4 regions of the Cupriavidus sp. CPT47-8839-RL05A genome follow, and region 1 is predicted to be linked to each of the others. Evidence: predicted binding sites of a transcription regulator. Region 1 holds the regulator's gene; each other region holds the start of a gene.

Region 1 (7,780 bases):
CGAGCACGTTCAGTGCGACGGACTTGCCGGAACCGGATATGCCGGTGATGAGGATGATGCGCATAGCACCTGAAGCATAGCATCACGTGATGAAGGCGTCATGACACCACGCGCAAAAGCAAGCATGGCGAACCTCGCGGTTCGCCATGCTTTTGGCGTCAGCTTGCGGAACTGGTTGCGGCTCAGGCTGCCTTGGACAGGCATTCCTTCATGTAGGCCTTGTATTCGTCGCCCTTCTTGCCCTTGCCCGACTTGCTGCAGGAGGCCATTTTCTCCTGCTGGGTCTTGGATGCGCCCTTGGACAGGCATTCCTTCATGAACGCCTTGCGTTCGTCGCCCTTCTTGCCGGCGGCTTGCGTATTGCAGGCCTTCATCTTGTCCTGCTGGGAATTGGCTGCGGGCTTGTCCGGGTTAGCCGGGGTGGCAGGCGTGGCAGGCATGGCCGGTGTTGCCGGGGCGGTGGCCGCTGGCTTGGCTGGCGTGGCGGGGGTTGCCGGCGTGGCAGTGGTCTGCGCAAATGCGCTGGCGGCGATCATCGGGGTGACCAGCGCGCACATCGCGATCAGTTTCTTCATGCTTGCTCTCCTGGGTGTGGAAAACTTCATGGCCGCGCGCCATTGCCGGCGTTGCAGCTTCCGTAACGGGCGCGATGCCCATTACAGCACAAAACGGAGCATGCCTGAAGAACGTTGACGTTCTGCGTCAACGTCGTTGTAAGCAAATGAAAACGCTGGCGCTCAGAGCAGGCGGCCCTGGCCGCGCGAAACCGCATCGGCCTGCATCGCGGCGCGCTGCCGGTCCATGAAGTCGCGCAGCGTATCGATGCCGCGCAGGCGCAGGATGGTGTTGCGCACCGCGGCCTCGACCAGCACGGCCAGGTTGCGCCCGGCCGCCACCTGGATCTTGACCATGTGGATCGGCAGGCCCAGCACGTCGAGGTATTGCGAATCGAGCGGCAGCCGCTCGAACTCGCCGTCATTGCGACGCACCAGCTGCACCACCAGCTTGATCTTCATCTTCCGGCGCACCGCGGTCTCACCGAAGATAGTCTTGATGTCGAGCAGGCCCAGGCCGCGTACTTCAAGCAGGTTCTGCAGCAGCGGCGGGCAGCGGCCTTCAATGAAATCCGGCCCCAGGCGCACGAAGTCCACGGCATCGTCGGCTACCAGCCCGTGGCCGCGCGAGATCAGTTCCAGGCCCAGTTCGCTCTTGCCCAGGCCCGATTCGCCCATGATCAGCACGCCCATGCCCAGGATGTCGAGGAATACCCCGTGCATGGTCACGCGCGGCGCGGAGATACGCGACAGGTACAGGCGCAGGTGGTCGATCACCGCGGCCGACGACACCGGCGTGGTGAACAGCGGCGTGGACGAGCGCGTGCAGCGCAGTTCCAGGTCGGGCGGCGGCTCCATGCCGTCGGCGATCACCAGGAAGGGCGGCTCCAGCAGGATCAGCTCGCCCATCTGGCGCTTGCGGGTCTCGTCGTCCAGCCGCTGGTAATAAGTGATCTCGGGCTTGCCGAGCACCTGGATGCGGTTGGGGTGGATCAGGTTCAGGTGGCCCACCAGGTCGGCGGCGGAGGTGGCTTCGCGGGCGAACTCCACGTCGAAGGCGCGGTCCGCACCTTCCAGGCCGGCCACCCACGAGAGTTTGATGTCGGCTGCGTTGTCGTCGAAGATGGACTGGGAGGTGACGCCGGTGAGTTCCATGCGGTATGACTGGTGGGGCGGTTTGCGAAGCGCCTTGGCGCCTGCCCGGTCTGGTGCCGGCCCGCTTGGGGGATCAGGGGATCAGGGGTGCCATGTGATCAGCAACTGATGGACGGCATCGGGCGTGGGCAGCGTGGCCAGCCCTTCACGCATGTCGCGGTCGGAAAGCAGTTGCGCGATTTCGGACAGGATTTCCAGGTGCTGCTGCGTAGCCTGTTCGGGCACCAGCAGGAAGATCAGCAGCGATACCGGCTTGCCATCGGGCGATTCGAACGGAATTGGTTCGGCCAGGCGCATGAACGCGGCCAGCGGCTGCTTCAGGCCCTTGATGCGGCCGTGCGGGATTGCCACGCCGGCGCCCAGGCCGGTGGATCCAAGCGACTCGCGCGCGAACAGGTTGTCCGTCACGATGGCGCGCGCCACACCATGGTTGTTCTCGAAGAGGAGCCCGGCCTGCTCGAACACACGCTTCTTGCTGGTGACGCTGACGTCGAGGGTGATGTTGCCGGGTGGCAGCAATTTGGCCAAACGATTCATGGGCGATGCGCAGGATTTCAGTTAGCGGGCGGACCGTTCCGCCGGGCAGTGGGCTGGCTCCGGCCTGCCGTTGGCCTGGCCGGAGGCGTCCGGCCCATTATAGAGCAGCGACTACTCCCGCATTGTGCAGCGCAACGGGGCAAGCCGGTGCAGAACGATACATGGTGATGCAATCGTGCCTCCGCGGCGGGGAGCCGGTGCACCGGTGCGGGGCACGGCCAGGATTCCCTCTCTTTGTATGGCGCAGCATACACCTTGGCGCAGCGCTTGCGAACACCCTTGCTCATTCGGGTGAAAAGCATTGGCTCCGGCGCCACAGCCGGGCCGCGCCGCCAGTGCGGGCGCGGCATGCCGGCGGCAACCGGGAACGCGAGGGCGCAAAAAAGCCGCGCTTCGTGGCGCGGCTTGCCTGTTCAATCCTGATTCAGCAGCCCGCTGCGGGGCTGCCGGGCACGGTCATTGCTGCATTTGCGCTGCGGCCATCTGGTACTTGACCGCTTCGCGGTCGTGGCCTTGCACGCGATCCTTGTAGCGGATCACCTGACGGTCCAGCTTGTCGACGAGTGCGTCGATCGCTGCATACAGGTCTTCGTGATGCGCTTCGACAAAGATGTCCTTGCCCTTGAGATGTAGATTGATTTCCGCGTACTGACGCCGGTCCTTTTCCTTATGGTTGTCGACAGAGAGCAGCACACTAACGCCAATGACTTGATCGAAATGCCTGACGATTCGCTCCAGCTTCGTTTCCACGTACTCACGCAGAGGGGGCGTGATGTCCAGGTGGTGTCCACTGATCTTGAAGTTCATAGCGCTTCTCCTTCTGAAAGAGCCTCACCAGGCAGGCGGTGGGCTCGGCTACAAAGACTTGCGGAGATTGACTGCGGGGATCTTCAGGGCTTCGCGATACTTGGCAACGGTGCGGCGTGCGACAACGAAGCCTTGTTCGCCCAGCAGTTCGGCAATGCGACTGTCGGAAAGGGGATTCCTCGGGTCTTCGGCTCCTATCAGTTGCTTGATCAAGGCGCGGATGGCCGTTGATGAAGCCGCGCCACCGGTTTCGGTGGACACGTGGCTGCCGAAGAAGTACTTCAGTTCGAAAGTACCCATCGGCGTTGCCATATATTTATTGGTCGTCACCCGGGAGATGGTTGACTCGTGTAAACCCAGTGTATCGGCAATCTCCCGCAAAACCAAGGGGCGCATGGCGATTTCGCCGTGGCTGAAAAAGTTCTTTTGACGCTCGACAATGGCCTGCGAGACACGCAGGATTGTGTCGAACCTCTGCTGGATGTTCTTGATCAGCCAGCGCGCCTCCTGCAGCTTCTGCTGCAGCCCGGCGGTGCCGGACTCACCCTTCGCGCCACGCAGGATTTGTGCATACATGTCATTGATGCGCAGCCTCGGCATCACATCCGGATTGAGCTGCGCGATCCAGCCGCCGCCACCCTTGCGCACGAACACGTCCGGCACCACGAAGTCCGCCTCCGGGCGGCTGTATGCATGGCCGGGGTAGGGCGCCAGCGAGCGGATCAGTTCGTGTGCGGACTTCAGCGCCGCTTCATCGACCTGCAGCGCCTTCTTCAGCCGCGTGTAGTCGCGTACTGCGAGCAACTCCAGGTGGTTGGTCACGATGTTCAGGGCCAGTTCGCGCTGCGGGTGCGTCAGGCGCCGCAACTGCAGGGCCAGGCACTCGGCGGCGTTGCGCGCGCCCACGCCGGGCGGGTCGAAGCTCTGCAGCAGCGTGAGGATGGCGTGGACTTCCTCGATCTCGAACTCGAGTTCTTCCGGCAACTCCGTGCAGATCTCCTCAAGCGATGCGCTCAGGTAGCCATCATCGTCGAGTGATTCGATCAGGAAGATGGCCAGGCCCTTGTCGCGCGCGGAGATCTTCAGCGGCGTGAGCTGTTCCATCAGGTACTCGCGCAGCGTGGGCTCGGCTTCACGCAGCTGCATCGGCGTTTTTTCATCCTCGTCGCCCTGGGGGCGGCGGGCAAAGTCGTCCAGGCTCCAGTCGCCGCTGCCATAGTCGTCGCCGTTGCCGCTGTCGCCATAGCTGTCGTCGTCAGCCGCGCCATCGGCGCGGGCCTCGCCATTGCCCTGCGGCTCTGCCGGCGCGGGCGCCGGTGCGCTCTGCAGGTTGACCGAGCCGTCGGCCGCAACGCGCAGCGGGCTTTCGATCCAGTCGTTCTCACGTTCGAGCAGAGGGTTTTCCGTCAGCGCCTGTTCGACCTCTTGCTGCAGTTCCAGCGTGGAAAGCTGCAGCAGCCGGATCGACTGCTGCAGTTGCGGGGTCAGGGCCAGATGCTGGGAAAGGCGGAGCTGTAGCGACGGTTTCATGCGACCTATTCTATGCGCATCTTTCCGTTGTTGGAACGGAAATTGCTATCGCTTATGCGGTCTGATCGCTGCTGGCTGTGGCAGGCCCACGTGCGCCCGCGAAGAGGCCTGCCGCTCCATGGCAGGCCGCTGCATCACATGCGGAAGTTCTCGCCCAGGTAGACGCGCCGCACTGCGTCATTGGCGATGATTTCCTCGGGCTGGCCCGCGGCCAGCACCGTGCCTTCGCTGATGATGTAGGCGTGGTCGCAGATGCCGAGCGTCTCGCGCACGTTGTGGTCGGTGATCAGCACGCCGATATTGCGCGCCTTGAGGAAGCTGACGATGCGCTGGATCTCGCCCACGGCGATCGGGTCCACGCCGGCGAAGGGTTCGTCCAGCAGGATGAAGCGCGGCGACGACGCCAGCGCGCGCGCGATTTCCACGCGGCGGCGCTCGCCGCCCGACAGCGACAGCGCCGGGTTGTTGCGCAGGTGCGCGATCTGCAGGTCGTCGAGCAGCGAATCGAGGCGGCGCTCGATCTCGGCCTTGGCCAGCGGCTTGCCCTTGTCCAGCTGCAGCTCCAGCACCGCGCGGATGTTCTCTTCGACGTTGAGCTTGCGGAATACCGAGGCTTCCTGCGGCAGGTACGACAGCCCCATGCGCGCGCGCTCGTGGATCGGCAGGCCGCTGATGTGGTCGCCGTCGAGCACGATATCGCCTTCGTCCAGCGCCACCAGGCCCACGATCATGTAGAACGACGTGGTCTTGCCCGCGCCGTTGGGCCCGAGCAGGCCGACCACCTCGCCGCTCTTCACGTCGAGCGAGACGTCCTTGACCACCGTGCGCGAGCCATAGCGCTTCTTCAGGTGGCGCACGACCAGGGTGCTGCCGCCGGCAAGGACGGTGGAGGCTTCGACGGAAGGCTTGTCGGCGATGGTTGCGGTATCGGTCATTGGCACAGTCTGGCGTTCAGGCGTTTCCGGCGCCGGCCGCATGCGATGCACGCAGCCGGCGCCAGGCGTCAGGGTTTGTTGGCAGGCGCGGGCGCCGGCTTCAGGTCCAGCGGCGAGCCGCTGCTGCCCGTGGCGCCGGCCTTCTGGTCCTGGCGCGGCGACAGCACCGCGCGTACGCGGCCGGACGGATTGGCGGCCGCGGCGTCGCCGCTGCCGCCGCCGGCAGCCGTGTAGAACTCCTTGCGGCTGTCGTAGGTCAGCACCGCGCCGCGGATCTCGTCGACCTGCTTGGCGCCCTGCAGGCGCGCCATGCGGGCATTGCCGATCAGCTTGGAGTACTCCTGCTTGCCGTCGTACTCGATGCGGTCGCCCCAGCCGTCGATGTATTCGTCGACGCCTTCGCGCTTCTGCCGGATGTAGGCCTGCTTGCCCGGCTTGGCGGTGGCCACCGCGAACTGGTAGCCCTCGGGATCGGTGCGCAGTTCGGCGGCGTCGGACTTCAGGATCATGGTGCCCTTGGTCAGCACCACGTTGCCGGTCAGCGTATAGATCTGCTTGACGTCGTCGTAGCTGGCGTTGTCCGCCTCCAGCACCATCGGCTTGTCGCGGTCCGCGCGCTCGGCCAGGGCGGGCTGGGCCAGCAGGCCGAAGGCCATGGCCAGGGCGAGCAGGGCCGGGGCGGTGCGTCGACGGGACGATGTCGTCAGGGAAGCAGTCATGTTGGCAGGGTTGCTTGAGGGCGTCTGGGTACGTTGGTGCGGGTTGGTGCGGCCCCCGGGCCGGGGCTCAGGACCCCGGCGCGCGGCCCGGGGTCGGCCCGGTGATGATGGTGCCGCGTACATTGCCGAGCAATTGTACTTCGCGCGTGACGTTGTTGAAGATCAGGCCGTTGGCGGTCATCACCGACGGCCCGCGCGTCAGCTTGACCGGCTTGTCGGTCTTGACGATGTCGTCATTGACCAGCAGCTGGAAATAACTGGATGCGGCGGTCAGCTGCGGGTCCTTGGACACGTCCACGCCCTGCTGGCGCATGACGAAGCCGTTGCCGTACAGGTCGATCACCGAGCCCTCGGCGTTCATGCGGCCCATATCGGCGCGGGCGGTGACCGGCGGGCGGTCCGGCTCGTACGCGCGCATGGCGGGCCGGGTCACCTCGTAGGTCTGGTCATCTTCGAAATGGATCATGCGCTCGCCGGTGAAGCGGATCTTGGTGCTGCCGTCCGGCGCCAGCTCAGTGGCCGAGAAGCGGTCCATGAAGTAATCGGGCTCATGCTTCTTGGCGCTTTGCGCGGCCGGGTCTTCCTTGGGGGAGTTGATCTGGACCAGCCAGAACGTGCTGCCCGCCACGAAGGCCATCAGCAGCAGCGGCAGCAGCCGCATGAAGATGCCGCTGAGGGAGGCGAGGAGTGCCTGCATGGTGTCCTTGGCGTTGTGCCGGTTGTGCCGGGCCGCGCCCGCTCAGATGACCTTGGCGCGGGTCAGGTCGTGGATATGCAGCGCGCCGGTCAGGCGGCCGTCGTCATCCACCACCAGCAGCTGGTTGATGCGGTTGGCCTCCATCACCTGCACCGCTTCGACGGCGAGCTGGTTCTCGTTGACCACGTGCGGGTTGCGGTGCATGACGTCGCCGATGGGAACGGTCTTCCAGTCGCGCGGGGTTTCCAGCAGGCGGCGCAGGTCGCCGTCGGTGAAGACGCCGATGGCGTGTCCGTCCGGGTCCACCACGGCGGTCATGGCCATGCCCTTGCGGGTGATTTCCATCAGCGCCTGGGCCAGCGGGGTGTTTTCACGCACCTCGGGCACGGCGTTGCCGGTACGCATCACGTCGCGCACATGGGTCAGCAGCTTGCGCCCGAGCGCGCCGCCGGGGTGCGAGCGGGCGAAGTCTTCCTCGCCAAAGCCGCGCGCATCCAGCACTGCCACCGCCAGCGCATCGCCCAGCGCCAGCGCCGCGGTGGTGCTGGCCGTCGGCGCCAGGTTCAGCGGGCAGGCTTCTTTCTCGACCGCCGCGTCCAGGTGGACGTCGGCCAGCTTGGCCAGGTTGGAGTCGGGGTTGCCGGTGACCGAGATCAGCCGCGCGCCGATGCGCTTGACGATCGGGATGATCGACAGCAGCTCGCCGGTCTCGCCAGAATTGGAGAAGGCGATCAGCACGTCGTCGCGCGTGACCATGCCCAGGTCGCCGTGGCTGGCTTCGGCCGGGTGCACGAAGAACGCCGGCGTGCCGGTAGAGGCCAGCGTGGCCGCGACCTTGCGCCCGAT
Region 2 (7,780 bases), on a different contig from region 1:
CCAGGTGGCGGCCGCCGAAGCGCGCGTGGCGCTCGAGGCCGCGGGCCAGTCGCTCAGGCTGGAAGCACAGGAAGCCCGCACTGAAGCCGAGGTGGCCCCGCTGGTCGCTGCGCTGGCGCGGCAGGGCACGCGCTATATCCTGCTGGACCTGCCGTCGGCATCGGTCAGGGCAGCCACGGGTGCGGTCAAGCCGGGCGAGGCCTTGTTGTTCAACGTGTCGGCCGATGACGACGCGTTGCGCGGCGCCGGCTGCGCGCCGGTGCTGCTGCACACGCTGCCCAGCCTGCGCATGCGCGCGGATGCGCTGATGCAGTACCTGGTATTGCGCAAATGGCGCCGTGCCCTGCTGCTGAGCGGCCCGTCCGCGGCCGATGCGGCGCAGCGCGACGCGCTGGTGACGTCGGCGCGGCGCTTTGGCATTGCCTGGTCGGCGCAGCGCGCCTTCAGGCTGTCCAACGACCCGCGTGAGCGCGACCAGGCCAACCTCGGCCTGCTGACCGGCGGCGTGGACTATGACGTGGTGGTGGTGGCCGATGCCGACGGCGAGTTCGCGCGCGGCGTGCCCTACGCCACGCTGCTGCCGCGCCCGGTGGTGGGCGCCAGCGGGCTGGGCGCGCAGGCGTGGCACTGGGCCTGGGAGCGCAATGGCGGGCCGCAGCTCAACCGGCGCTTCATGCGCGCGGCGGGCCGTCCGATGACCGGCTACGACTGGGCTGCCTGGGTGGCGGTCAAGGCCATCGCCGAGAGCGTGGCGCGCCTGCCCGGGGCCGGGTTTGCCGGACAGGCGCAAGCGCTTGCCGCCGGGCAGGTGGTGGTGGACGGCTTCAAGGGGCCGCCACTGTCGTTCCGCCGCTGGGACCGCCAGCTGCGCCAGCCGGTGTTGCTGGCCCACCCTGACGGCGTGGCCGGCATGGCCCCGGTGGACGGCGTGCTGCATCCGAAGAACAACCTCGACACCCTGGGCGCCGATGAAGCCGACACGGCGTGCCGGGCCCCATCCGCGTAGCGCACCCATGGCCTCCATCCTGATCCATCGCTGGCGCGCGCTGCGCGCGGTTTGCGGGCGCGAGCTGCGCAAGTACCTGCGCCAGCCCGGGCGCCTGCTGTCGTCGCTGGTGCGCCCGCTGCTGTGGCTGCTGGTGTTTGCCGCGGGCTTCCAGAACGCGCTGGGCGTCGCCATTGCGCCGCCCTACGACACCTACATCGAATACAAGGTCTACGTGGCGCCCGGGCTGCTGGGCATGATCGCGCTGTTCAACGGCATGCAGTCGTCGCTGGCCATGGTGTACGACCGCGAGATGGGCGTGATGCGGCTGCTGCTGACCGCGCCGCTGCCGCGGGGCTGGCTGCTGGCTTGCAAGCTGGCGGCGGGCACGGTGCTGTCGCTGCTGCAGATGGCCGCGTTCCTGCTGGTGGCGATGGCCTTCGGCATCCGCTTCGAGCCCCTGGACCTGCTGGCGGCGACGGGCGCCATGGCGCTGGCCGCGCTGATGCTGGGCGCGCTGGGCCTGCTGCTGTCGGTCCATGTGCGCCAGCTCGAGAACTTTGCCGGCACCATGAACTTCGTGATCTTCCCGATGTTCTTCATCAGCTCGGCGCTGTACCCGCTGTGGAAGCTGCAGGAGTCGGGCGCGGAGGTGGTGTACCAGCTGGCCCGCTTCAATCCCTTCACCCACGCGGTCGAGGCGATCCGCTTTGCGCTGTACGGGCAGGTGGCGCCGCTGAGCCTGGCGGTGGTGGCGGGCAGCGCGGCGGTGTTCTTCGCGCTGGCGCTGCAGGGCTACGACCCGCAGCGCGGCATGGCGCGCCGGGGGCAGCAGGCATGAGGCGGCGGACGCGGGGCATGGTCCTGCTGATGGCGGCCGCTCTGGGCATGGCCAGTCCGGCGGTAGCGGCTGCCGCGGCAGACGGCGCCGTCATCGCGCACGGCGATCCGCTGCAGTCGCCGCAATGGGCCTGGATCCACAAGGAGCTACTGCAGGCTGGCCCGGTGGTGTTCGACAGCCGCGTCAGGGTGACCGGGCCGGCGTTTGCGGAAGACCCCATGCGCGTGCCGATCGCCTTCGATGCCTCGGCGCTGGGCGAAGTGGATCGCATCGTGGTGGCGGTGGACCGCAACCCGATCCGCGAGGTGCTGGCGTTCGAACCGCTGCGGGTGCGCCCGTCGCTGTCGTTCCGCTTCAAGCTGGAACAGGCTTCGCCGGTGCGGGTGGCGGCGCGCACGCGCGATGGCACCTGGCATGTCGGCAGCGTGCTGGTCGATGCCGGCGGCGGGGGCTGCACGGTGCCTGGCGCCACGCGCCGCGACGGCAGCTGGAGCCGCACGCTCAACCGCGTGGACGCGCGCGTGTTCCCGGGCTTCGGCGGGGCCGCGGCGCGCGTGCGGCTGCGCGTGATGCATCCGATGGATACCGGCCTGGCGGCGGGCATCCCGGCGTTCCATATCGAGACCCTGGTGCTGGCCGACGCGGCCCGGCAGCCGCTGCTGCGCCTGACGCTGCATGAGCCGGTTGCCGAGAACCCGATCTTCTCCTTCGACCTGCGCGATGCCGTGCAGCCGGGCATGACGGTGGCCGGCCACGACAACAACGGCAACCGCATCGCCGCGCGGGTGTGGCAATGAAGCGACGCGTACTACTGTGGTTGCTGCTATGCCTGGCGGGCCAGCCCGTGCCGCCGGCATTCGCCCAGCAGGCCGTGCTGCAGCCTCCCGACTACCGCCTGGCCCCGCGCGAGATCGCCGCGGGCGTGTGGCTGCTGGAAGGCGCCAATGCCGACTTCGCGCCCGGCAACGGCTGCAACATCATCAATACCGCGTTTATCGACACCGGCGACGGCGTGGTGGTGATCAACACCGGCCCGTCGCGGTTGTATGGCGAGCAGCAGCGCAAGGCGATTGCATCGGTCACGGCCGCCCCGGTGCGGCTGGTGCTGAACCTGAACCTGCATCCCGACTATTTCTTCGGCAACCAGGCCTATGCCGATGTGGGCGGCAGCGCCCTGGCCGGCACCATCGACGGGGCGCGGCGCGAGGGCGCCGCTTATGCCGACAACCTCTACCGCCTGTGCGGCGACTGGATGCGCGGCACCGAGCCCGCGCCGGCTGCCCACGCGCTGGCGCCGGGCCGGCGCACGATCGGGCGCCATACGCTGGAGCTGGTGCGCCTGGACGGCCATACCGGCGACGACCTGGTGGTGCTGGACCACAGCGCGGGCGTGGTCTTTGCCGGCGGGCTGGTGTTCCGGCAACGCATTCCGACCACGCCGCACGCGGATATCGGCCGCTGGCTGGCCAGCCTGGACCGGCTGCAGGCGCTGCTGGCCGACAGCGGGGCGCGCGTGCTGGTCCCCAGCCACGGGCCAGTGCCTGCGGCCGGCGGCGGCGCAGAGGCCATCGCGCAGACGCGCGGCTACCTGCAATGGCTGGATACGCGCCTGCGCGAGGCCGCGGCGCAGGGGCGGGACCTGGCCGAGGTCATGGCGATGCCGGTGCCGCAGCCCTATGCGCACTGGGCCGCGATGCCCGCGGAGTACCTGCGCAACGTCGGACATCTCTACCCGGCGCGCGAGGAAAGCGCGCTTGGCCACTGACGCCGGCCAGCCGTGGCGGGCTGTTCAATTCTGGAGCAGCTGCAACGCAGTGTTGCGCGCTGGCACGGCTGGCATCACGCAACCGGGCCGCAACCGGCGTGCTGGTGCGGGGATGCGACTGGCATGGGACTTGCCAAAGGCATGTCTGGTGTGTGGCGCAGTGGCGCACCAGGGAAACCCAAAACAAGAGAGGAGATGGCAATGAGGACGTTACGAGTAGTGATGGCGGTTGCGGCTGCCGCGGCCAGTCTGGCCGCGCAGGCGGCAGTGACCGATGCCATGATCGAGAACGACGCAAAGAGCCCCGGCGATGTGTTGTCGTGGGGCATGGGCCCGCAAGGCCAGCGCTATTCCACGCTGTCGCGCATCAATACGAAGAACGTCGGGCAGCTGGTGCCGGCGTGGTCGTTCTCGTTTGGCGGCGAGAAGCAGCGCGGGCAGGAATCGCAGCCGCTGATCCATGACGGCAAGATGTTCGTGACGGCCTCGTATTCGCGCATCTATGCGCTGGACGTGAAGACCGGGCGCAAGCTCTGGAAGTATGAGCACCGGCTGCCCGAAGGCATCATGCCGTGCTGCGACGTGGTGAACCGCGGTGCGGCACTCTACGACAACCTGGTGATCTTCGGCACGCTCGATGCGCAACTGGTGGCGCTGGACCAGAAGACCGGCAAGGTGGTGTGGAAGGAGAAGCTGGAGGACTACGCCGCCGGCTATTCGTACACGGCGGCGCCCATGATCGTCAAGGGCATGGTGCTGACCGGCATCTCGGGCGGCGAGTTCGGCGTGGTGGGCCGGGTCGACGCACGCGATGCCAAGACCGGGCAGCTGGTGTGGTCGCGGCCGGTGGTGGAAGGCCATATGGGCTACAAGTACGACAAGGACGGCAACAAGACCGAGAACGGCGTGACCGGCACCGCCAACGCAAGCTGGCCGGGCGAGACCTGGAAGACCGGCGGCGCCGCCACCTGGCTGGGCGGCACCTATGATCCGGCCACCGGGCTGGTGTATTTCGGTACCGGCAATCCGGGCCCGTGGAACAGCCATATCCGCAAGGGCGACAACCTCTACTCGGCCTCGACGGTGGCGCTGGATCCCGCCACCGGCAAGATCGCCTGGCACTACCAGAACACCCCGAACGACGGCTGGGATTTCGATGGCGTCAATGAGTTCGTGACCTTCGACCTGGACGGCAAGCGCATGGGCGGCAAGGCCGACCGCAACGGCTTCTTCTACGTCAACGACGCGGCCAGCGGCAAGCTGGTCAACGCCTTCCCCTTCGTCAAGAAGATCACCTGGGCCACCGGCATCGACCTGAAGAGCGGCCGCCCCAACTACATCGCCGAAGGCCGCCCCGGCGACCCCGCCGCCGGCAGCGACGAGAAGAAGGGCAAGTCCGTGTTTGCCGCGCCGGGCTTCCTTGGCGGCAAGAACCAGCAGCCGATGGCCTACAGCCCGCAGACCGGCCTGTTCTACGTGCCCGCCAACGAGTGGGGCATGGATATCTGGAACGAGCCCATCAGCTACAAGAAGGGCGCTGCCTTCCTGGGCGCGGGCTTCACCATCCAGCCGCTGAACGAGGACTACATCGGCACGCTGCGGGCCATCAACCCCAAGAGCGGCAAGATCATGTGGGAGGTCAAGAACAGCGCGCCGCTGTGGGGCGGGGTGATGACCACTGCCGGCGGGCTGGTGTTCTGGGGCACGCCGGAAGGCTACCTGAAGGCGGCCGACGCCAGGACCGGCAAGGAGCTGTGGCAGTTCCAGACTGGCAGCGGCGTGGTGGCGCCCCCGGTCACCTGGGAAGAGAACGGCGAGCAGTACGTGGCCGTGGTGTCCGGCTGGGGCGGCGCGGTGCCGCTGTGGGGCGGCGAGGTGGCCAAGCGCGTGAATTTCCTGGAGCAGGGCGGCTCGGTGTGGGTGTTCAAGCTGCACAAGAGCTGAGCTGGCGGGAGATGACACTGCCCGGCGCACGCGCGCATCGCATCATGGGTGCGATGCGCGCGCCGGGCGCGGGTGCAACAGGATGAAACGGGACTCAGGTATGAAGAAGGAATGGATGGCGCTGGCGGTGGCTTCGGCGCTGCTGCCGGGCGCGGCACTGGCCGGCACGGCCGCCGACATGCAGGCCCTGGCCGACAAGAGCGGCTGCTTTTCCTGCCATGGCATGCAGTCAAAGCTGGTGGGGCCGGGGTTTGCCGAGGTGGCCGCCAAGTACAAGGGCGACAGCCAGGCGGCGGAGCGGCTGGCGAAGAAGATCCGCGAAGGCGGCAAGGGCGCGTGGGGGCGGATTCCGATGCCGCCGCATGGCAGCCTTGCTGAGGACGATGCGAAGAAGCTGGCGGAGTGGGTGTTGAGTGCCAGCTGAGGCCGGCGACTGTCTGGACGATGCCGGCATGCCGGCAAGGAACCCCGGCTGGCGCCTGCCATGCCGGGGTTTTCCCTTTCTTAGCGCTGGCCGCTGCTCAGCCGCAGCGAGTTGCCATCGCTGCGAAATACCATCGCTTGCTCGCGCGCCTGCGCCACGGCCAGCCGGCCCTGCAGCACGATCTCGCTGACCTTGTCGTGCGCGCCGGAGCGCTCGCACACCGGGTCCGTGGCGGCGGCGTCGCCGGTGACCAGGAACGCCTGGCAGCGGCAGCCGCCGTAGTCCTGCTCGCGCTGGTCGCAGGAACGGCAGGGTTCCTGCATCCACTGCGTGCCGCGGAAACGGCGGAAGGCATCGCTTTCGGTCCAGATCTCGCGCAGCCCCTGCGTGGCGACGTTGGGCAGCGCCAGGCCCGGCAGCATGCGCGCCGCGTGGCAGGGCAGCGCGGTGCCGTCCGGCGCCACGCCAAGGAAGGTCGTGCCCCAGCCGTTCATGCACTTCTTGGGCCGCGCCTCGAAGTAGTCAGGCACCACGAACAGGATCTGGCATTGCCTGCCGATACGCGCGCGGTACTGCCGGACCACGGCCTCGGCCTCGCGCAGCTGCTCATGGGTGGGCAGGAGCGCCAGCCGGTTCTCCCAGGCCCAGCCGTAGTACTGCGTGTTGGCCAGTTCCAGGTATTCGGCGCCCATCTGCAGGGCCATCTCGATGATGGTGCCGACATGCGGCAGGTTATGCCGGTGCAGCACGCAGTTCATCACCATCGGGTAGCCGTGCGCCTTGATCATGCGCGCCACGCGCTGCTTCAGGTCGAAGGTGCGCGTGCTGGACAGGAAGTCGTTGAGCTCGCGGGTGGAGTCCTGGAACGACAGCTGGATATGGTCCAGGCCGGCATCGCGCAGGGCGGCAAGGCGGGCATCGGTCAGGCCCACGCCCGAGGTGATGAGGTTGGTGTAGAAGCCCAGGCCATGCGCATGCCTGACCAGTACTTCAAGGTCCTTGCGCAGCAGCGGCTCGCCGCCGGACAGCCCGAGCTGCACCGCGCCCAGCGCCCGCGCCTGGCTGAACACGTCGCACCATTGCGCGGTGCTCAGCTCGGCCGTATGCCGGGCATAGTCCACCGGGTTGGAGCAGAAGGCGCAATGCAGCGGGCAGCGGTAGGTCAGCTCGGCCAGCAGCCACAGCGGCGGGCCGTGCGCGGCCTCAGACCAGCCAGCCGCGTTCGATCGCATGTTTGACAAAGGCATGTACCTCCGGGGCGATGCCCTGCACGCCAAACGCGGCCTGCAGGTCGTCGATCAGCATGTCCAGCGTGTGGCTGCCGTCGCAGCGCTGCAGGATCGCGGCGGCGCTGTCGTTGAGGGTGACCATGCCTTCCGGGTACAGCAGCACCCAGCTTTGCTGGGAGGCTTCCCATTGCAGGCGAAAGGTCCGGTGCAGGGTCGGTCTGGCGAGGTCTTGCGTGCTGGCTGTCATGGGTTGGCTTGCTGGATGGCGTCGAGCATCGACCAGAGCACGTCGAGCTTGAACTGCAGGATGTCGAGGGCACGCTGCTGTTGCGCCGCGCTACGGAAGTGGCCCAGCGTCACGCGCAGGCCATGGTCCACGTCGCGCTGCGCGAGCGGAATGCGAGAGCGGAAGTAGTCCAGCCCGGCGGCCTCGATCCACGGGTAATGCGTGGGCCAGCCGGCCAGGCGCTCCTGGTGGATTGCAGGCGCGAACATCTCCGTCAGCGACGAGCACACGGCTTCCTGCCACGGCGCCCGGCGCGCAAAGTTGACGTAGGCATCGACGGCAAAGCGCACCCCGGGCAGCACGTGC
Region 3 (7,780 bases), on a different contig from region 1:
CCGGTCTTTTCCTTGATGGCGCGGATCTGTGCCGCCCAGTCGGCCCATTCGGGCGGGCAGTTGTAGCAGATCGCGGTCTGGGCGGCCACGCCCTGGCTGAACGCGGCAGCGCTTAGCGCCAGGGCAATCCAGCGCAGCGGGCGGCGCCAGGAAGGAATAGGTTGCATGAGAGGCTCCTTGGTTGAGGACAGGGGTGGGGAATGCAACATGCGCACGCGGTTACGGTGACGGCGGAGCGGCCACGGTGCCGTTGACGCGCAGTGCGTGCGGCAGCAGCGTGACGCGCGCCAGCGCCGCCGAGGCTCGTCCGCCATCGTGCAGCCAGGCAAGCAGCCGGCCGACGGCGCTGGCGCCGATCTCCGCATTGGGTTGCACGACGGTGGCCAGCGGCGGTTCGACCACGCTGCCCAGCGCGATACCGTCATAGCCCAGCACGGAGATGTCGCGCGGCACGCTCAGGCCGAGGCGCCTGAGGTCGGAGATCACGCCGATGGCCAGCAGGTCATTGGTGCAGAAAAAGGCGGTGGGCGCATCGTTTGCCCGGACCAGCGCGCGGATCTGTTCGGCATTGCTGGCGGTGTGCGATGGCAGGCAGACTGGCGTGGCGGGCCTTAGCCCGTGCGCGCGCATGGCGTCCTGATAGCCGGCAAAGCGCTGGCGCGCGCGGTCCGAGGCGACGAAGGCGCCCGATACCACGGCGATGCGGCGGTGCCCGGCGGCGATCAGGGCCTCCACGCCGGCGCAGGCGCTGCGCCGGTTGTCCACCGATACCGAATGACGCCGGCTGCGCGGTCCGGCCTGGTTGTACGCCAGCACGTAGGGCACGCCCTCGCCGTCGAGTTGATCCAGCACCGTGCTGTGCGCCGCGTCGGCCACGGTCAGCACCATGCCGTCCACGCGATGGCGCAGCAGGTACTCCACACGCTCGCATTCGCGCGCCGGATCGTAGCCGCTGGTGACCAGCATCAGCGAATAGCCGCCCGCCAGCGCCGCTTCCTCGATGCCGTGCCAGCATTCGGCGAACACCGCGTTTTCCAGCGTTGGCAGCATCACGCCGATCATGCGGGTCTGCTGGGCGCGCAGCTTGCTGCCCAGCAGGTTGGGGCGAAAGCTGAGCCGGCGCGCCGCCTCGCGCACGCGCTGCGCCGTGCTGTCGCGCACCAGGTGCGGGCTGCTGAACACGCGCGATGCGGTGGCGAGCGACACCCGCGCGGCTTGCGCCACGTCGATCAGGGTGGCGCCACCCGTCGTGTCGGGCCTGCCCCCCGCTGGATCTTTGCGATTCACGCTTGCAGCTCCGGATGAAAACGTTTTCATTGAAGGTGGAAAAAACGGGGCGTCAAGACATTCCGTCGCTGCACTGCCGCAGAAGGCGGCTGGCGGACGGGTGCCTGCACCCTGTCTGGATGGCATTTTGTTTGGGGTGGATGACAGGGGGATGACATCCGGGTGCAAGGGCCGGATGCCGGCCGCGTAGGAAAAACGCCGCCTACGGAGTGCGCACCGCAGGTCGCGTGTCGCGTACCGTGGTCGGGGCGGGGTACACGTCGTCGCTGGGCGCAATCGGCTGACGCGGCGGTGGCGGGGTCGCCGCGGTATCCCGGGGGACTCCCTCGCAGCCCGCCAGGGCCGCGGCCAGAAGGGCGATGAGGGAGCACTCAGCCAAGCCGCAACGGAAGGCGTGACCGGTGCGGGGGAAGAGCGTGCGGTGCTGCATAAGCGGCCCCAAAGTGGCAATCCTGGATGTAGCTTAGCCTACTGGCGCACAACGAAACGCCCCTTCAATGGGTGGTTCAAGCCTGACGTCCCCCCGCATCTATCCTACAGGTGTATTGGGCCGCGACGGCAAACTCGCAACAAGCCGGGGCAGTGTGTAACGAATCTCCATGTAGTGGCGTACACGCCATATTGAAGTCGGTGCAAGCAGGTAGAATCGCCCCTTCCGTGCAATCGCAACATTCCTATAACAATGAGCCCCCGTCCGTCGCGCCTGCCGTGCATTGACGCCCTGAAAGCGGTCAGCTCCCAGTTGATCGTGCTCCATCACCTGGCCTTCTATGGCCCGATGTCCGATACCGCGTATCGGCTGGCCCCGGGGCTGGTGGACTGGCTGTACGACTACGCCCGCATCGCCGTGCAGGTCTTCCTGGTGGTCAGCGGTTTCCTCGCCGCGCGCAGCCTGGCGCCGCATGGCCGGCTGGAGATCAGCCAGCATCCGCTGCTGGTGCTGTGGCGGCGCTACCAGAAGCTGGTGGTGCCCTTTGCCGCGGCGCTGCTGCTCAGCATCGCCGGTGCCGCCCTGGCGCGCCAATGGATGGTGCATGATTCGATCCCCGCGCCGGCCGGCCTGCTGCAGTTCCTGGCGCACGTGACGTTGCTGCATAACGTGCTCGATGTCGACGCGCTCTCGGCCGGGGTCTGGTACGTGGCCATCGACCTGCAGCTGTTTGCGCTGCTGCTGGGCGCGCTGTGGGCCGCGCGCGCCGCGGCGTGCGGGAAAGCGCCGGCGGGTGCCGGGGTCAGCATTGGCATCGTGGCGCTGGTGGCAGTGGCGTCGCTGTTCTGGTTCAACCGCGATGCCGCGTGGGATATCTGGGCGCTGTACTTCTTCGGCGCCTATGGCATGGGGGCGCTGGCCTACTGGGCGTCCAACCCCGGTCGCCCGGTGTTGCCGCTGCTGGTCCTCGGCGCGGTGGCGTTGGCGGCGCTGGCCTTCGATTTCCGGCTGCGCATCGCGGTGGCGCTGGCCACTGCGCTGCTGCTGGCGGTGGCGCGCCGCGGCGGCTGGCTGGAGCGCTGGCCGCGGGCGCGCGTGGTCGGCTTCTTCGGGCGCATTTCCTATTCGGTGTTCCTGGTTCACTTTCCGGTCTGCCTGCTGGTCAACGCGCTGGTGTCGAACCTGGCGCCGGGCCGGCCGGTGCTGAACGCGCTCGGCATGGTTGCAGCATGGGCGCTCAGCAATGTGGCCGGCGCGTTGTTCTATCGCTACATCGAAAGCGCCCGGCCGTTGGCGGCGCTGCGTGCGCTGCTGGGCAACGGCCGCGACCGCGCCAGCCGGCAACGCGTGTAACGTTTGCAGGCACGGCCGTGCAGCGGCGGTACGGCTTCTCCCGGATGGCGCCGTGCCAGCATGGCCGTGCGCGCTTCTTGTTGGTGCTTGTGCACCCGTCATGCCACGCCGCCTGCACGCCATGCGTGCATGCCGCCCGCCCGAACTTGCGTTCGGCGCCACACACATCGGAGCAACACTCGCGTAAACGGCATTGGGCGATGGCACAAAGGTTGCCTAGTATGGAATCGTAAACCTGACCATTTGGTCAGGATTCCATCGGGAACCGAGGGTGCCATGTCCGACCATATCGTCCTGACCTCGCACGCACGCCGCGACAAGCCGGCCGAGCCTATCCACTGGGGCGCCCCCACGGCGGCCGAGCGCGGGCCGGTCATTGCCAGCCTGGCGAATCCGGCGCAGCGCAATGTGATCGGTACTCACGCAGGTGCCTACGCGATCTACCGGGCCCTAGCGGTTGCCGCGGGCGCATTGCAGCGCGACCATCGCACCGACCTGACCGATACCGCGCCGGCGGAGGCCATCGGCCCGCATCCGCAGTGGGGCGACCCGGAGAAAATTGTCTCGCTGGATCCCTGGGGCCACCTGGTTTCCACTGTGTTTGCCGACCGCATCGCGGCCGGCGTGGATATCCGCCCGACCATCGCCGTCACCCGCGCGCATATCAACATGCCGGAGCTGATGTCGGCCATCGCGGCCGGCCGGCTCAAGCCCGACGGCGACATCCTCCATGCCAACGGCGATGTGCGCGTGACCAAGGCTGCGGTCGATCCGGTCTGGTACCTGCCCGGGCTGGCGGCCCGTTTCGGCATCAAGGAAAGCGTGCTGCGCCGCAGCCTGTTCGAGCAGACCGGCGGCATGTTCCCGGAACTGGTGACGCGGCCGGACCTGAAGGTGTTCCTGCCGCCCATCGGCGGCATGACGCTGTATTTCTTCGGCGACGTGAGCCAGCTGGGCAAGCCCGAAACCCGCGTGGCCTGCCGCGTGCACGATGAATGCAACGGATCGGATGTGTTCGGGTCAGACATCTGTACCTGCCGGCCGTATCTGGCACATGGCATCGAGGTGTGCATCGAGATGGCGCAGCAGGGCGGTGTCGGGCTGGTGGTCTACAACCGCAAGGAGGGCCGCGCGCTGGGCGAGGTGACCAAGTTCCTGGTCTACAACGCACGCAAGCGGCAGGTGGGCGGCGACCGTGCCGAGACTTACTTTGCCCGCACCGAATGCGTGGCAGGCGTGCAGGACATGCGTTTCCAGGAGCTGATGCCGGATGTGTTCCACTGGTTGGGCATCCGCCGCATCGACCGCTGGGCGTCGATGAGCAACATGAAGCATGGCGCGCTGGTGGCGCAGGGCATCGAGGTGGTCGAGCAGGTGGCCATCCCCGAGACCCTGATTCCCGCCGACGCCCGTGTCGAGATCGATGCCAAGGTGGCCGCGGGCTACTTTACGCACTACACGCCGCCGGATGCGAACGAACTGGCCCTGGCAAAGGGCAGGGGGTTGAACGAATGACGATGTTTCCCGAGGATGGCAAGCCCGGCATGGACCGCCAGGGCACAGGTAACGAGATGCGGCCGGGTGCCGGCTGGCTGAGCCCGGTGCCGGAAGGGCATCCCGCTTCGGCGCTGCTGTGTGCCGAGGCGGTGCGCACGCATTGCGCGGCGGTCACCGAGCACGTGGCCAGCGGCGCGTCCGAACTTTTCACCTGGCATCCGGACCGCGTGCATGCCATTGCCGACTATGTCGCCAGCACCATCCGCCAGCGCTATCCGGACCTGCAGGTGCCGTACCACAGCCGCTGGCGCCATTTTGAAAGCGCCGGCGTCGACCAGCGCGCGGACCGCTGGCAGGTGCTGTGCGAGCGTGCCGCGCTGAGCGGGCCCGAGCACCGCGAGGAGCGCGCCCGCATCGGCATCGACCTGGTGATTCCAAGCGTGTTGCTCGATGCCGGTGCCGGCCCTGACTGGCGTTACCGCGATCCGGCCAGCGACCTGGTGCTGACGCGCTCGGAAGGGCTGGGCGTGGCCAGTTTCGACCTGTTCGCGCGCGGCGGCTTCTCGGCCGCGCCGGGCGATCCGCTGCGCGCGGACGCCGAGCGGCTGCAGCGCATCGATGCCGACAGCATCGCCCACGCCTTCCAGGTCGCGCAGCACAACCCGCTGGTGGGGCTGGAAGGCCGCGCCGGCCTGCTGCGCCGCCTGGGCGAGGTGATGGAGGCGACCCCGGCGCTGTTCGGCCGGCCGGCGCGGCTGGGCAACCTGTACGACTACCTGAAGGCGCATGCGGTCAACGGGCAGCTCGACGCCAGCTTCCTGCTGCGCACGCTGCTGGTCGGCCTGGGGCCGGTATGGCCGGGGCGGATCATTGTCGAAGGCGTGTCGCTGGGCGACTGCTGGCGGCATCCGGCCGCGCCGGGCGGGCTGGTGCCGTTCCACAAGCTCACGCAATGGCTGACCTATTCGCTGCTGGAGCCGCTGGAGGACGCCGGCCTGACCGTGACCGGGCTGGACGCGCTGACGGGCCTGCCCGAATACCGCAACGGCGGCCTGCTCTACGACTTCGAGCTGATGGTGCCGCGCGACCCCGGCTTTGCCGCCGTGCCGCATGCGGTGGATGAGCCCGTGATCGTCGAATGGCGCGCGCTGACCGTGACCGGCCTGGACCTGGTGGCCGACGGCGTGCGCCAGGCGCTTGGCTTGCAGGATGAAAATTTCCCGCTGGCGCGCGTGCTCGAAGGCGGCACCTGGGCGGCGGGGCGCCGCATTGCCGCCAAGCGGCGCCCGGGTGGCGCGCCGCCGTTCGCCATCATCAGCGACGGCACCGTGTTCTGAGCACGTGGGCCGCCAGGCGGCCGACGTTGCCGGCAGGCATTGCATGTGAAACCTGGCATCAGGAGCGTCACCATGAACGACATGTCCGCTGTTCCCGCTGTTGACCCACTCGATGCCGATGCTGCCGGCCTGGCCGGCGTGCTGGTCGTCGACCACCCGCTGGTGCAGCACAAGGTCACCCTGGTGCGCAGCGAGGACACCACCACCGACAACTTCCGCCGGCTGGTGCGTGAAATCAGCCAGTTGCTGACCTACGAAGCCACGCGCGACCTGGCCATGGAGACCGTCGCCATCCGCACGCCGATCGCGCCGATGCAGTCGCGGGTGCTGTCGGGCAAGAAGCTGTGCCTGGTGTCGATCCTGCGCGCCGGCAACGGCTTTATCGACGGCATGCTGGAGCTGCTGCCGGCGGCGCGCGTCGGGCATATCGGCCTGTACCGCGACCCCGAGACACTGGAGCCGATCGAGTACTACTTCAAGATGCCGGAAGACATCCAGGAGCGCATGGTGATCGTGGTGGACCCGATGCTGGCCACCGGCAACTCGGCCATCGCCGCGCTGAACCGCCTGAAAGAGGCCGGCGTCACCACCATGAAGTACGTGTGCCTGATCGCCTCGCGCCCGGGGCTGCGCGCGCTGCGCGCGGCGCACCCTGAGGTCGGCATCGTCACCGCGGCCATCGACGACACGCTCAACGAGCACGGCTATATCGTGCCCGGGCTGGGCGACGCCGGCGACCGCCTCTACGGCACGCGCTGATGGACACGCAGGCCAGCGCCGCGGCGCGGCGCCCGCTGCCCGCGTGCGATGCGCCGGGCGGGCGCATCCGGCAGGAGAACCAGGCCATGATCCTGCGCGCGGCCGAGCATGTCTTTGCGCGCGCGGGCTTTGCCGGCGCCACCATGGCCGAGATCGCGGTGCGTGCCGGGGTGCCCAAGTCCAACCTGCATTACTACTTCCGCACCAAGCAGGCGCTGTACCGTGCCGTGCTGGCGCATACGCTGCAGCTGTGGCTGTCGGAGACCGACATCATCCGCGCCGAGCTGCCACCGCAGGTGGCGCTGGAACAATACATCCGCGCCAAGATGCGGCTGTCGGCCAGTCATCCGGATGCATCGCGCGTATTTGCCAATGAGCTGCTGCACGGCGCGCATGAGATCGGCGAGGTCCTGCGGCAGGTGCTGCGCGAACTGGTGTCGCGCAAGGCCGCGGTGGTGCAGCAGTGGATCGACCGCGGCCAGATGGCGCCGGTCGACCCGCAGCACCTGTTCTTCACGATCTGGGCGGCCACGCAGACCTATGCGGATTTCGAGTCGCAGGTATGCGCGGTGCTCGGCGTCAGCCAGCTGGAGCAGCAGGACTATGCGCAGGCCACCGAGCACCTGGTGGCGCTGCTGCTGCGCGGCTGCGGACTCGACCCCGAGCCCGCGGCGCGCGACCGGCGCGCATGACGCCGTGGCGCCGGAGCCGGCGCCGTGAGAACATCGCCGTGCCTCCTGCCTGAGAGACCTCCATGCTCGACCTGATCCTGCGGCACTGCAACCTGCCCGACGGGCGCACCGACATCGATATCGGCATTGCCGCGGGCCGCATCGCCGCGGTTGAGCCGGCACTGGCCGCGCGCGCCGCCGACGAGATCGATGCGGCCGGCCACCTGGTGACGCCGCCGTTCGTCGATGCGCACTTCCATATGGACGCCACGCTGTCGTACGGGCTGCCGCGCGTGAACCAGTCGGGCACGCTGCTCGAAGGCATCGCGCTGTGGGGCGAGCTCAAGCCGATGCTGACGCAGGAAGCGCTGGTCGAGCGCGCGCTGGCCTATTGCGACTGGGCGGTGGCGCGCGGGCTGCTGGCGATCCGCTCGCATGTGGACGTG
Region 4 (7,780 bases), on a different contig from region 1:
AGCTTGAGGAGGGTGACTTTGAGGCCGCGCGACTCAAGAATGGCCGCGAGCGAGGCAGCAGCGATGCCCTTGCCGAGAGAAGAGACGACGCCACCGGTGACGAAGACGAATTTGGTCATAAACCGAGCTTGCCGGGGAAATCGGGATTATACATGAGAGCCCGATTCCCGCCGACCCGGAAATTGTGACAGCCCCCCTCCTCGGCGGGGCTGCAACAGGCTTTCCCGGTGCGTTGCGGCGCATGCGCCGCACCCCGCCTCAGCGCCCCTCGCGGCGCATCGCGCCGATCAGGTCGCGCACCAGCTGCGCCGTCTCCTGCGGCCGCTCCATCGGGTACAGGTGGCCGCCCTCGATAAAGCGCAGGTTCGGGCCGACCAGCTTGCGAGTGGCACCCAGCCCGCACTGGCGCACCTCGCGCGAACGCGTGCCGGCGACAAAGCCGACCGGCACCGGAGCGCCGCGCGCCACCTTGCGCCCCAGGCTGGTCGGCAGCGTGCGGTAGATCCAGTATTCGACCTCGCGGTCAAAGCGCAGCCGCCGCTCGTTGTCCTTGCCGGTCGGCTCGGTGCCGTGGATGGCGTAGTCGCGCAGCACCTCCTGGTCCCACACCGCGAAGTTGGGCTTGGCGCGGAAGTGTTCCCAGACCGCCTCGGCGTCCGGCCAGTGGGTGCGCCGGTTTTTGGTCACCGCCGCCGGGCCGGGCTTTTCGTCCATGCCGAACATCTGGGCGGTCTTCAGCAGCGACGCGCGCCAGCCGGCAATGATCGGCGAATCCAGCATCACCACGCCGCGCACGCGCTCCGGGCGCCGCAGCGCCGCCATCAGCGACAGGAAGCCGCCCAGCGAATGGCCCACCAGCCACACCGGCTCGTGGTACTGGCGGTCGATCTCACCGAGCAGCTCCTCCACCAGGTGCGGCCAGCCGCGCGTCACCGGGAATTCGGGCTTGTGCCCGTAGCGGTCCACGGCGCGGAATTCGAAGTCGCCGTCCAGTTCGCCGAACAGCTTGCGGTAGGTGGTCACCGGAAAGCCGTTGGCATGCGAAAAATGAATGATCTCGCGCATCGCTTGTTTCCTCGCCCGGCCCTCAGTCCTGGGTACGCGACGGATTGCGCTTGGCGCGCACCGGCTGGCCCCAGCGGTCGGCCTCGCCGGGACGCGCCAGCGAGAATTCGGCGGGCGCGCCGGGATCCCACTCGGGATTGTGGATCTCGCCAAAGACCTGGCGCAGGCGCTGCCCCCAGGTGTCGCGGATCATGCGGAAGTAGGCGTTGCGCTCGTCGATGTTGACGAAGCGCGTCACGCACAGCGTATCGGCCTCATAGACCAGCAGGTCCAGCGGCAGGCCGACCGAGATATTCGACTTGAGCGTCGAATCCATTGAGATAAGCGCGCATTTGGCCGCCTCGGCCAGCGGCAGCGACGGGTGCACCACGCGGTCGACGATGGGCTTGCCGTACTTGGCCTCGCCGATCTGGAAGTAGCAGTTCTCGGGCGTGGCCTCGACAAAATTGCCGGCCGCGTAGATGTTGAACAGCCGCACGCGTTCACCGCGCACCTGGCCGCCGAAGATCAGGCTGACATTGAATTCGATGCCGGCATCGCGCAGCGCATGCGCATCGCGCTTGTGCACCTGGCGCACCGCCTCGCCGACGATGGAAGCGGCCTCGAACATGTCGCGCGCGGTCCACAGCGAGCGCTTCTCGTCATGGTTCTCGGCCAGGATCTGGCGCACCGACTGGCTGATCGCCAGGTTGCCGGCGGTCATCAGCACCATCACGCGGTCGCCGGGCTCTTCGAACACCGTCATCTTGCGCGACGTGGAGATGGCATCTACCCCCGCATTGGTGCGGGAATCGGACAGGAATACCAGGCCGGCATCCAGCCGCATGGCTACACAGTAAGTCATGGTCTTGTTTTGGTGTGCTTTGCGGCGGCCGGAAGTGGCCAGCCGATGGCCTGCATACCCCGGATTCTAGCGCCGGTATCGCAGCACAGCCCCCTGTCTGGAATCAGGCACCTAATCAGGTAAAAAGCGGCGTGATACTCACATTGACTTCAAGCGTCTCGCCGGAACCCCCTTCCAGGATGCCCCTGACTGGTGCAGCCGACGCATAATCGCGCCCCACCGCGAGGCGTATATGACGCTCGTCGGTCAGGCAGCCGTGGGTGATGTCGACGCTGCACCACACCTCGCGCGCCGGGTCCAGGCATACGTCGGCCCAGGCATGGCTGGCCATCTCGATCGCGGCCGGATCGTAGAAGTATCCGCTCACATAGCGTGCCGGGATACCGAGCGCCCGGCACGCCGCCACCATCACCTGCGCCTGGTCCTGGCACACGCCGCTGCCCAGGCTGAAGGCTTCGGCCGCCGAGGTGCCGACGTCGGTGGTGTTGGGCTTGTAGCGCACCCGCTCCGCAATTCCCTGGGCCAGCGCCAGCAGCGCCGGAATCTCGTGCCCGGCCGCCAGGAACGGTGCGGCAAACGCCTGCATCTCCGGCGGTGCCGAGGTCAGTGGCGTGCTGCCGAGGAAGTACAGCGGCGACACCCGGGATTCGCCGGGGGGCGGAGCGTCGCAGAACGCATGGTGGCCGTCCCGGTCGAGGTCGCCATGCGGCGGCAGCACTTCCACCTCGCCGCTGGCTTCGATCGAGATGGTGCCGGTCGGTCCGGCCACCGTGAAGTTGTGCACGATATTGCCGAAGCCGTCGCGCGCCGCCGACGGATTGCCAGGCGCGACCAGTTGCCAGCGGTGCACCGTCTGCAGCGGGCCCGAACGCGGCTCGAGCCGCACTTCGTGCACGCTGCGGCGCACCGGCTCGGCGTAGCGGTAAACAGTATGGTGGTGGATCTTGTATTTCACGGTATCAGGGCGCGGCGGCGGCACATGGAGCCTGCCGGCGGCCCATTTCAGGCAGCCAGCAGCGGCACGAGGAAGTCCCGGCTGATGCCATTGCCGAGATCGCCGATGCGCTCCAGGAAGCTGGTCAGGTACGCGTGCAGGCCGACCGCGAAAATATCGTCGATGCGCGCGTACTTCAGGTCGGCGTGGAGTTTACCAGCCTGGCGCTCGGTTTCCGCTGATTGCTGGTTGCGCACCGTATGCAGGATGGCCACCACCTCGTCCATGCTCGACACCAGCGAGCGCGGCATGTCGGGCCGCAGGATCAGCAGCTCGGCCACGCGCTGCGGCGTAATGACCGCGCGATAGACCTTGCGGTAGACCTCGAAGCCCGATACCGAGCGCAGCACCGCGGCCCAGTGATAGAAATCGTTCTGGTCGCGGTTGGCATCGCTCTCGTCGCTGCCCGATGCCTGGAACTTGACGTCGAGGATCCGCGCGGTGTTGTCGGCGCGCTCCAGGAATGTGCCCAGCCGCATGAAGTGGAAGGCATCGTCCTTGAGCATGGTGCCGAACTGGACCCCGCGCGCCAGGTGCGAGCGGAACTTGACCCATTCAAAGAACGCCGACGGGTCTTCCTTCAGCACGCCGTCGGCGATCAGGCGCTGCACCTCCAGCCAGGTGGTGTTGACGGTCTCCCAGACCTCGGTGGTCAGCGAGCCGCGCACCGCGCGCGCGTTCTCGCGCGCCGCGCGCAGGCAGCTCATGATGGACGAGGCGTTGGTCATGTCGCGCACCATGAAGTCGATCACATCGTCGCGCGACAGCAGTCCGTACTTGTGGTCGAAGACGTCGGTCAGCTCGGAGATATCGAGCATGGCCCACCAGCCCTGCTCGGCCACCTCGGCCGATTGCGGCAGGAGCGAGGTCTGGTAGTTGACGTCGAGCATGCGCGCAGTGTTCTCCGCGCGCTCGGTGTAGCGGGCCATCCAGAACAGGTGGTCGGCGGTGCGGCTCAGCATGTGGGCTCTCCTGGCGTGGCGGCGGTCGCCATGGCGGTCGTTGCGGCGGTCATCACGTGGTTCGCGTTCATCGTTCCAGCACCCAGGTGTCCTTGGTGCCGCCCCCTTGCGAGGAATTCACCACCAGCGAGCCTTCGCGCAGCGCCACGCGGGTCAGCCCGCCTGGCACCATGCGCACCTCCTTGCCCGACAGCACGAACGGGCGCAGGTCGATATGGCGCGGCGCGATGCCCGACTCCACATAGGTCGGGCAGGTCGACAGCGCCAGCGTCGGCTGCGCGATGTACTGCTCCGGGCGCGCCTTCACCACTTCGCGGAAGGCATCGATCTCGGCCCGCGTGGCGGCCGGGCCGACCAGCATGCCGTAGCCGCCGGCGCCGTGGGTCTCCTTGACCACCAGTTCTTCCATATGGTCCAGCACGTACTGCAGGTCGTCCGGGCGCCGGCACATATAGGTCGGCACGTTGCTGAGGATGGCCTCTTCGCCCAGGTAGAAGCGGATCATGTCGGGCACGTACGGATAGATCGACTTGTCGTCGGCCACGCCCGTGCCGATGGCGTTGCAGATGGTCACGTTGCCGGCGCGGTAGACCGACAGCAGGCCGGCCGCGCCCAGCGAGGAGTCGTGGCGGAACACCAGCGGGTCGAGGAAGTCGTCGTCGACGCGGCGGTAGATCACGTCGACGCGCTGCGGGCCCTGCGTGGTGCGCATGAACAGGTGGTCGTCCTCGACGAAGAGATCGCTGCCTTCGACCAGTTCCACGCCCATCTGCTGCGCCAGGAAGGCATGCTCGAAGTAGGCCGAGTTGTACATGCCCGGCGTCAGCACCACCACGGTGGGATCGGCAATGGCCTGCGGCGACACCCCGCGCAGCATGTCGAGCAACAGGTCAGGATAGTGGGCCACCGGCGCCACGCGGTTGCGCGCGAACAGGTCCGGGAACAACCGCATCATCATCTTGCGGTTTTCCAGCATGTACGACACACCCGAGGGCACGCGCAGGTTGTCTTCCAGCACGTAGAACTCGCCCTCGCCGGCGCGCACCACATCGATGCCGGCCACGTGCGCATAGATGTCGTGCGGCACGTTGACGCCTAGCATCTCGGGCCGGTACTGGGCGTTGTTGTAGATCTGGTCGGGCGGGATCACGCCGGCGCGGATGATGTCCTGGCCGTGGTAGATATCGTGGACAAAGCGGTTGAGCGCGGCCACGCGCTGGCGCAGCCCTTTTTCCAGCAGCGCCCATTCGCTGGCCGGGAAGATGCGCGGGATCACGTCGAACGGAATGGTGCGTTCGGTGCCGCTGTTGGCTTCATCCTTGTCGCCGTAGACGGCAAAGGTAATACCCACGCGCCGGAAGATCAGGTCGGCCTCGGCGCGCTTGTTGCCCATCGTGCCTTCAGACTGCCGCGCCAGCCAGTCAGCGAAATGCCGGTAATGCGCGCGCACCGCGCCTTCAGGCAATGCCTGCCCCGCCTGGATAACCCATTGCGCCCTGTCCGTGCGCCAGTCCAGCATCTCGTCGAAATACCGCCCCGCCATGATGGCCGTTCCTCCATGTCGCGGGCTTCCGGTGCTACCGCTTCACTGCGACTTCGGGGTCGCTACCGGCTGCCCTGGTTTTGCCCTGGCTTTCCTGTCCCCAGCCCGCCGCGCCTGCCCGTTCGGGACGCTCACGGCGATACTGTCGAGTCACTGGCCCTTTCAGCATACCCGTACCGGCGAAACCCGCAAGCTGGCGGGTGCCGGCCGGCACGGAAAGTGAACTAGCAAGATGTCTGCCAGCGCACGCAAAAACGGCCGCCAGCCAAGCTGGCGGCCGCTTGCGGGCTGCACGGGCACGGGGCCGGCCGGAACGGTCGGCGAGGTCAGCAGGTCAGCGCGCCGCGGCGGCGCCCTGCGGCACCGTGGCCTGCAGGATGGTGGCGACCAGCGCCTCGGGCGACTGGCGGATGTCGAGCACCAGCGCGTCGCTGGGCTCTTCCAGCGTATCGAACTGGCTTTGCAGCAGGTCGGGGTTGAAGAAGTGTTCCGTGCGCGCGGACAGGCGCGTGCCGATCAGCGATGCATCGCCCTTCATGAAGACGAAGGTCACGCCGCCGTCGGGCGGGGTCAGCCGGTCGCGGTAGGCCTGGCGCAGTGCCGAGCAGGTGAACACATGGGTGCGGCCTTCGGCCCGGGCCGCGTCGATGGCTGCGCGCATGGCCGCCAGCCACGGCCAGCGGTCTTCGTCGGTCAGCGGGACGCCGGCGTGCATCTTGGCCTTGTTGGCGTCGCTGTGGAATGCATCGGCGTCATGGAAGCCGCAGCCCAGTCGCTGCGCCAGCAACTGGCCGACCGTGGTCTTGCCGCTGCCGGAAACGCCCATCAGGATATAGATCATGTCTGCTCCGTCGGTCTTGGTATCGGATGGTGTCGCCATCCTTGTCTGTCCTTGTCGGTCCAGCTGGACGTCCTTGCGGCGGCGCAAAGACGCCCGGGGGCGCTGCCGCCCCGCAGGGAACTTCAGGGGAAAATCGGCCTCAGGCCTGGCTATTGTGCGACGGTTTGCGCCGCTGCGGTACGTTGGCGCCCGCCTGCGCCGGCCCCGGCATCCGCCTCGGACAGGTCAAGTGCGCTGCCGCCCTCTTCCGCGATGCGCGCGTGGCGCCGGAACAGGCCGAACAGGCCGCGCCCCAGGCTGAATTGCGCGAAATCGTCGTCCGGCGCCGCGGCCAGCTCGCGCGCCGCGAATTCGCCTTCGTCGCCCAGCCACTGCAGCGTGCCGGCAACGGCATCGACACGGATGCGGTCGCCGTCGCGCACGCGCGCGAGCGCGCCGCCGGCCAGCGCCTCGGGGCCGACGTGGATCACCGCCGGCACCTTGCCCGACGCGCCGGACATGCGGCCGTCGGTCACCAGCGCCACCTTGTGGCCGGCGTCCTGCAGCGCGCCCAGCACCGGGGTCAGGCGGTGCAGCTCGGGCATGCCGTTGGCATTCGGCCCCTGGAAACGCACGACCGCGACCAGGTCGCCGGTCAGCTCGCCCGCATCGAAGGCCGCCTGCAGCGCCTCTTGCGCATCGAACACCCGCACCGGGGCTTCGACCACGCGGTGCTCCGGCGCCACCGCCGAGACCTTGATCACGCCGCGGCCCAGGTTGCCCTGCATCAGCCGCAGCCCGCCCTCGGCCGAGAAAGGCTCCGCGGCCGTCGCCAGCACCTGTGCGTCGCCGCTGTGCGCCGCGCCGTCGCGCCAGCGCAGCACGCCGTCGGTCATCACCGGTTCCTGCGCATAGCGGGCCAGCCCGGGGCCGGCCACGGTCTGCACGTCCTCGTGCAGCAGGCCGGCCTGCAGCAGTTCGCGGATGACGAAACCGGCGCCGCCCGCGGCATGGAAGTGGTTCACATCGGCCGAGCCATTCGGGTAGACGCGCGCCAGCAGCGGCGTGATGCGCGACAGCAGGTCGAAATCGTTCCAGTCGATGACGATGCCCGCGGCGCGCGCCATCGCCACCAGGTGGATGGTGTGGTTGGTGGAGCCGCCGGTCGCCAGCAGGCCGACCATGGCGTTGGCAATGGCGCGTTCGTCAACAATGCGCGCCAGCGGCAGGTATTCGTCGCCGCGCGCGCGCAGGGCGATCGCGCGTTGCGCGGCCGCCGCGGTCAGCGCATCGCGCAGGCCGCTGTCCGGGTGCACGAAGGCCGCGCCCGGCAGGTGCAGGCCCATGATTTCCATCAGGAACTGGTTGCTGTTGGCGGTGCCGTAGAAGGTGCAGGTGCCGGCGCCGTGGTAGGCCTGGCATTCGGCTTCGAGCAGCGCGTCGCGCCCGACCTGGCCGGTGGCGTAGAGCTGGCGCACGCGCGCCTTCTCCTTGTTGGGCAGCCCGCTGGCCATCGGGCCCGCCGGCACGAACACCATCGGCAGGTGGCCGA

The links. The regulator sigma-54, encoded in region 1, starts transcription at its own class of promoters, with help from an activator protein. The targets are predictions, from matches to a motif close to TGGCANGNAANCTGCTTT.
Region 2: AC3WVS_RS10730 (PQQ-dependent methanol/ethanol family dehydrogenase) is a predicted target of sigma-54. The motif match lies at 3,711-3,728, and genes of this name have one in related genera.
Region 3: AC3WVS_RS00280 (GTP cyclohydrolase II) is a predicted target of sigma-54. The motif match lies at 3,272-3,289, and genes of this name have one in related genera.
Region 4: AC3WVS_RS25520 (circularly permuted type 2 ATP-grasp protein) is a predicted target of sigma-54. The motif match lies at 5,633-5,650, and genes of this name have one in related genera.

The regions. Positions count from the first base shown of each region.
Region 1 covers NZ_JBYTEG010000009.1:113,219-120,998, forward strand. Annotated here, with positions in the region: gene rapZ (RNase adapter RapZ) at 1-64, opposite strand, end outside; gene AC3WVS_RS13065 (PsiF family protein) at 183-575, opposite strand; gene hprK (HPr(Ser) kinase/phosphatase) at 738-1,709, opposite strand; gene ptsN (PTS IIA-like nitrogen regulatory protein PtsN) at 1,791-2,246, opposite strand; gene hpf (ribosome hibernation-promoting factor, HPF/YfiA family) at 2,703-3,053, opposite strand; gene AC3WVS_RS13085 (RNA polymerase factor sigma-54) at 3,102-4,583, opposite strand; gene lptB (LPS export ABC transporter ATP-binding protein) at 4,718-5,518, opposite strand; gene lptA (lipopolysaccharide transport periplasmic protein LptA) at 5,587-6,237, opposite strand; gene lptC (LPS export ABC transporter periplasmic protein LptC) at 6,305-6,934, opposite strand; gene AC3WVS_RS13105 (KpsF/GutQ family sugar-phosphate isomerase) at 6,977-7,780, opposite strand, start outside.
Region 2 covers NZ_JBYTEG010000007.1:191,964-199,743, reverse strand. Annotated here, with positions in the region: gene AC3WVS_RS10750 (type 1 periplasmic-binding domain-containing protein) at 1-1,006, shown strand, start outside; gene AC3WVS_RS10745 (ABC transporter permease) at 1,014-1,826, shown strand; gene AC3WVS_RS10740 (quinoprotein dehydrogenase-associated SoxYZ-like carrier) at 1,844-2,623, shown strand; gene AC3WVS_RS10735 (quinoprotein relay system zinc metallohydrolase 1) at 2,620-3,591, shown strand; gene AC3WVS_RS10730 (PQQ-dependent methanol/ethanol family dehydrogenase) at 3,793-5,535, shown strand; gene AC3WVS_RS10725 (c-type cytochrome) at 5,636-5,959, shown strand; gene pqqE (pyrroloquinoline quinone biosynthesis protein PqqE) at 6,040-7,191, opposite strand; gene pqqD (pyrroloquinoline quinone biosynthesis peptide chaperone PqqD) at 7,163-7,435, opposite strand; gene pqqC (pyrroloquinoline-quinone synthase PqqC) at 7,432-7,780, opposite strand, start outside.
Region 3 covers NZ_JBYTEG010000001.1:56,487-64,266, forward strand. Annotated here, with positions in the region: gene AC3WVS_RS00265 (ABC transporter substrate-binding protein) at 1-167, opposite strand, end outside; gene AC3WVS_RS00270 (substrate-binding domain-containing protein) at 220-1,317, opposite strand; gene AC3WVS_RS00275 (acyltransferase family protein) at 1,970-3,070, shown strand; gene AC3WVS_RS00280 (GTP cyclohydrolase II) at 3,347-4,585, shown strand; gene AC3WVS_RS00285 (URC4/urg3 family protein) at 4,582-5,904, shown strand; gene upp (uracil phosphoribosyltransferase) at 5,977-6,663, shown strand; gene AC3WVS_RS00295 (TetR/AcrR family transcriptional regulator) at 6,663-7,355, shown strand; gene AC3WVS_RS00300 (amidohydrolase family protein) at 7,418-7,780, shown strand, end outside.
Region 4 covers NZ_JBYTEG010000024.1:23,830-31,609, forward strand. Annotated here, with positions in the region: gene pyrG (CTP synthase) at 1-119, opposite strand, end outside; gene AC3WVS_RS25500 (alpha/beta fold hydrolase) at 259-1,065, opposite strand; gene AC3WVS_RS25505 (proteasome-type protease) at 1,088-1,909, opposite strand; gene AC3WVS_RS25510 (transglutaminase family protein) at 2,025-2,864, opposite strand; gene AC3WVS_RS25515 (alpha-E domain-containing protein) at 2,912-3,865, opposite strand; gene AC3WVS_RS25520 (circularly permuted type 2 ATP-grasp protein) at 3,933-5,408, opposite strand; gene AC3WVS_RS25525 (gluconokinase) at 5,743-6,249, opposite strand; gene edd (phosphogluconate dehydratase) at 6,399-7,780, opposite strand, start outside.